2 regions of the Streptomyces sp. NPDC018000 genome follow, and region 1 is predicted to be linked to the other one. Evidence: predicted binding sites of a transcription regulator. Region 1 holds the regulator's gene; the other holds the start of a gene.
What was found. Region 1 encodes HspR, which represses chaperone genes until heat shock. Its sites were predicted from a motif close to TTGAGNNNNNNNNNCTCAA; they were not measured.

Region 1 (2,392 bases):
ATGGCCGATCGTCCGGAAGGAGGGACGTCGATGAGCACGAAGGACTTCGTCGAGAAGGACTACTACAAGGTCCTCGGCGTCCCCAAGGACGCCACCGACGCCGAGATCAAGAAGGCGTACCGGAAGCTCGCCCGCGAGTTCCACCCGGACGCCAACAAGGGCGATGACAAGGCGGAGGAGCGCTTCAAGGAGATCTCCGAGGCGAACGACATCCTCGGCGACAGCAAGAAGCGCAAGGAGTACGACGAGGCGCGCGCCCTCTTCGGCAACGGTGGCTTCAGGGCCGGCCCCCCAGGTGCCGGAGGCAACTTCAACTTCGACCTGGGCGACCTCTTCGGAGGCACCCAGGGCGGTGGCGCGGGCGGCGGAGCCGGCGGTTTCGGCGGCGGCGGTCTGGGCGATGTCTTCGGCGGCCTGTTCAACCGGGGCGGTGCGGGGACACGGGTGCAGCCGCGCCGCGGCCAGGACATCGAGTCCGAGGTGACGCTCAGCTTCAGCGAGGCGGTCGAGGGGGCCACGGTCCCGTTGCGGATGTCCAGCCAGGCGCCCTGCAAGGCGTGTTCCGGCACCGGTGACAAGAACGGCACCCCCAGGGTCTGCCCCACCTGTCTCGGCACCGGCCAGGTGTCGCGTGGCACCGGCGGCGGCTTCTCGCTCACCGACCCCTGCGTGGACTGCAAGGGCCGGGGCCTCATCGCCCAGGACCCCTGCGACGTCTGCAAGGGCAGCGGACGGGCGAAGTCCTCCCGGACCATGCAGGTCAGGATCCCGGCGGGCGTCTCGGACAGCCAGCGGATCCGGCTGCGCGGCAAGGGCGGCCCGGGCGAGCGCGGTGGTCCGGCCGGCGATCTGTATGTCGTGGTCCATGTCGACGCCCACCCGGTCTTCGGCCGCAGGGGCGACAACCTCACGGTCACCGTGCCCGTCGACTTCACGGAGGCGGCACTCGGCGGCGAGGTGAAAGTGCCCACGCTCGGTGGTCCGCCGGTCACCCTGAAACTGCCGGCCGGCACCCCCAACGGGCGTACGATGCGCGCCCGCGGCAAGGGCGCCGTACGCAAGGACGGCACCCGGGGCGACCTGCTGGTCACCGTCGAGGTGACGGTGCCCAGGGATCTCAGCACCGAGGCCAGGGACGCGCTGGAGGCATACCGGAAGGCGACCGCGGGCCACGACCCGCGGGCGGAGCTGTTCCAGGCTGCGAAGGGAGCTTGAGGTGGACGGCCGACGACGCAATCCGTACGAACTGACCGATGAATCGCCGGTGTACGTGATCTCGATTGCGGCCCAGCTCTCGGGCCTGCATCCGCAGACGCTGCGCCAGTACGACCGCCTCGGCCTGGTCTCCCCCGACCGTACGGCCGGGCGCGGCAGGCGCTACTCGGCCCGCGACATCGAGCTGCTGCGCACCGTGCAGCAGCTGTCGCAGGACGAGGGCATCAACCTCGCCGGCATCAAGCGCATCATCGAGCTGGAGAACCAGGTCGCGGCTCTCCAGCAGCGCATCGCCGAACTCTCGTCGGCCGTGGACGGCGCGGCGGCGGCGATGCAGCAGCGCGAGGCCCAGGTGCATGCCTCGTACCGACGCGATCTGGTGCCCTATCAGGATGTGCAGCAGACCAGCGCGTTGGTGGTCTGGCGGCCGAAGAGGCCGAAGGACTGAGCGGGTTCGGCGTACCCGCACGACAGGCGAGGCCCGTCACCCGTTCCTTCCCGGGTGGCGGGCCTCGCCCGTGTGCGCGGGGCCGGCGCGCACATCTGCCGGTCTAATTCGGCGTCTTGTCGAGGATTCCTGATTGGGCGATGAGGTAGCCGAGTTGGGCGCGGCTGTTGCTTCCGAGAGTGGCGGACAACTTGGCGACATGAGCGCGGCAGGTGCGGACATTCATGCCGAGGCGTCGGGCGATCGCCTCGTCGACGTATCCCTCGATGAGGAGTTTGGCTATGGACCGCTGAATGCCGGTGATGCCGTCATCGGGAGGGGTGTACGGAGCCTCTTCGGTGAGAGGGGTCGCCAGTTGCCAGAATTGGTTGAATACGGATACCAGATACTCCACGAGGCCGGGGTGGCGAAGCTCCAGCGCCACCTGCCGGTCACGGCGTGCGGGGATGACGGCCACGGAGCGATCGAAGATGATCATGCGGTCGATCAGCTCTTCCAGCGTCCGGACCTCCACATGTCCCGAGTGCAGCCGCTCCAAGTAGGCGAAGACGCCGGGGCCGTGACGCACTGTGTGCTGGTAGAGAGTGCGCAGCCGTACGCCGCGGCTGATCGGTCCCTCCACGCGTTCCAGCGACTGGGTGAGGACATCCAGATTGCGGACGCCGCCCGGCTGGATGGTGAGTATCTCTTCGGTGCATTGGGCGGTCGCGGTGTCCAGCGTCGCATTGA
Region 2 (2,392 bases), on a different contig from region 1:
GCGGTCGAGCAGGGCCTCCGGAATGGCTTCGAGCACATTGGCCGTCGCCAGGAAGACGACATCGCTGAGGTCGAGTTCGACCTCCAGGTAGTGGTCGCGGAAGGTGTGGTTCTGCGCCGGGTCGAGGACTTCGAGGAGGGCGGCGGCCGGATCGCCCCGGAAGTCGGAGCCGACCTTGTCGATCTCGTCGAGCAGGACGACCGGGTTCATCGAACCGGCCTCCTTGATGGCCCGGACGATACGTCCCGGCAGGGCACCGACGTAGGTACGCCGGTGGCCGCGGATCTCCGCCTCGTCCCGCACACCGCCGAGCGCCACGCGGACGAACCTGCGCCCCATGGCGTGTGCGACGGATTCACCGAGCGAGGTCTTGCCCACGCCCGGAGGACCCACCAGCGCCAGCACGGCACCGCCGCGCCGCCCGCCGACGACCCCGAGACCGCGGTCGGAACGCCGTTTGCGTACCGCCAGGTACTCGGTGATCCGCTCCTTCACGTCCCTAAGGCCCGCGTGCTCGGCGTCGAGGATCTCCTGGGCGCCGCGGATGTCGTACGCGTCCTCGGTCCGCTCGGTCCACGGCAGTTCGAGGACGGTGTCGAGCCAGGTCCTGATCCAGGAGCCCTCAGGGCTCTGGTCGGAGGAACGCTCCAGCTTGTCGACCTCCTTGAGCGCCGCCTCGCGGACGTTCTCGGGAAGACCGGCGGCCTCGACACGCGCCCGGTAGTCGTCGGACTCGTCCGCGCCGGAGCCAGGACCGCCGTTGAGATCGGCGAGCTCCTTGCGTACGGCTTCGAGCTGGCGCCGCAGCAGGAATTCGCGCTGCTGCTTGTCGACGCCCTCCTGGACGTCCTTGGCGATGGACTCGGCGACGTCCTGCTCGGCAAGGTGTTCACGGAGCCACTGGATGGCGAGCTTCAGCCGGGCGACCGCGTCCACGGTCTCCAGGAGCTGCACCTTCTGGTCAGTGGTGAGGAAGGGTGAGTATCCGGAGTTGTCGGCGAGCGCGGAGATGTCCTCGATCTGCTGGACCCGGTCCACGACCTGCCAGGCGCCGCGCTTCTTCAGCCAGCTGGTGGCGAGTGCCTTGTACTCCTTGACCAGCTCCGCGGCGGCTCCGGGCAGTGGATCGGGGACGACCGCGTCCACCCGCGTCCCCTCCACCCAGAGCGCGACACCCGGTCCGCTGGTCCCGGCCCCGATCCGGACCCGGCCACGGCCGCGGATGAGCGCGCCCGGGTCCCCGCCCGAAAGCCGTCCGACCTGTTCGACGGTGCCGATGACACCGGTGCCGGTGTACGCCCCGTCGATCCGCGGCACAAGAAGCACCTCGGGCTTGCCGCCGCCCTCGCGGGCCGCTGCCTGTGCGGCTTCCACGGCGGCACGTACATCGGTGTCGGACAGGTCCAGAGGCACCACCATCCCGGGCAGGACGACCTCGTCGTCGAGCGGCAGCACGGGCAGGGCGAGCGGAGTGACCGCATTGGGCTGGCTAGCCATAATCTCCCCTTCGGCATTCAAGTTGAGTTATCCAGACTCAATGCTCCTGAGCCAGCCATTGTTCCCCGGCGCCGTTCGCTGCGAGCGATCGGACCGGCGACACCCTTGGGCGGCGGACAGGAACGGCGGGGGCAGGTCAGAGCGTGCCCGTAGCGGGAAACCGCGTACGCATCCGCTTTGATCCGACGCCTCGGAGCCTTTGGTCCGGCGCGACATCGAGGACCTCGCCGTGCAGCTTCCGCGCTACCGCCCCACCCCGCTGCTCGCCCGCGAGACCAACGGCGACCTGGTCCTCTCGCTCCCGCGCTGGCACAGGCGAGCCGCCGAGGCCACCACGGACACCGAGCGCCTGAGCCTCAGCCGCGGCGCCGCCCGCCGCATCGTCCGCACGGGCTTCACGCTGGTCATGCCTCAGTGGGGCGGCTGGACCAGCGATCTGGCGGAGTCCGCCGAGGTGTTCGCCCGCTACTACCCGGACCATCCGGAGCGGATCGAGCAGATGCGGGTGGCCGCGCGCACGGGCCGCACCCCCTCCGCCGACCCGGCCGTCCTCACGATGCTCATCGACGATCTGGCGCCCTGGCTGGCAGCCGAGTATCTCGCAGTGCACGGCGAGAAGGCCCCACGCCCCTGACCGCCGCTCCCGTGACCGCACACACTCCCCCGGACAGATCAGATAGATCGGATGGATCGGGCAGATCCGGCAATCCGTTGGCCTTCAGCCGCGTCGAGCGGCCAGGATGGCAGGGACTGTGTCCGCCATCCACCGGAGATCCGCGCCATGCTCGACAGCCACGGCCCCGAACGCCTCGCCCCCGTCACGCTCGACCGCCGCGAAGGCCCGTACGGCGAGGTCGTTCTGCGGGAGCGGGGGGACGACTTCGAGATCATCGCC

Region 2: a site for HspR is predicted at 1,520-1,538, ahead of lon (endopeptidase La). Genes of this name have one in related genera too.

The regions. Positions count from the first base shown of each region.
Region 1 covers NZ_JBIRGM010000002.1:536,515-538,906, forward strand. Annotated here, with positions in the region: gene dnaJ (molecular chaperone DnaJ) at 31-1,215, shown strand; gene ACH4EW_RS07020 (heat shock protein transcriptional repressor HspR) at 1,217-1,663, shown strand; gene ACH4EW_RS07025 (helix-turn-helix transcriptional regulator) at 1,767-2,392, opposite strand, start outside.
Region 2 covers NZ_JBIRGM010000003.1:487,105-489,496, reverse strand. Annotated here, with positions in the region: gene lon (endopeptidase La) at 1-1,497, opposite strand, end outside; partial or broken gene ACH4EW_RS10695 (nucleotidyltransferase) at 1,718-2,131, shown strand; gene ACH4EW_RS10690 (spermidine synthase) at 2,279-2,392, shown strand, end outside.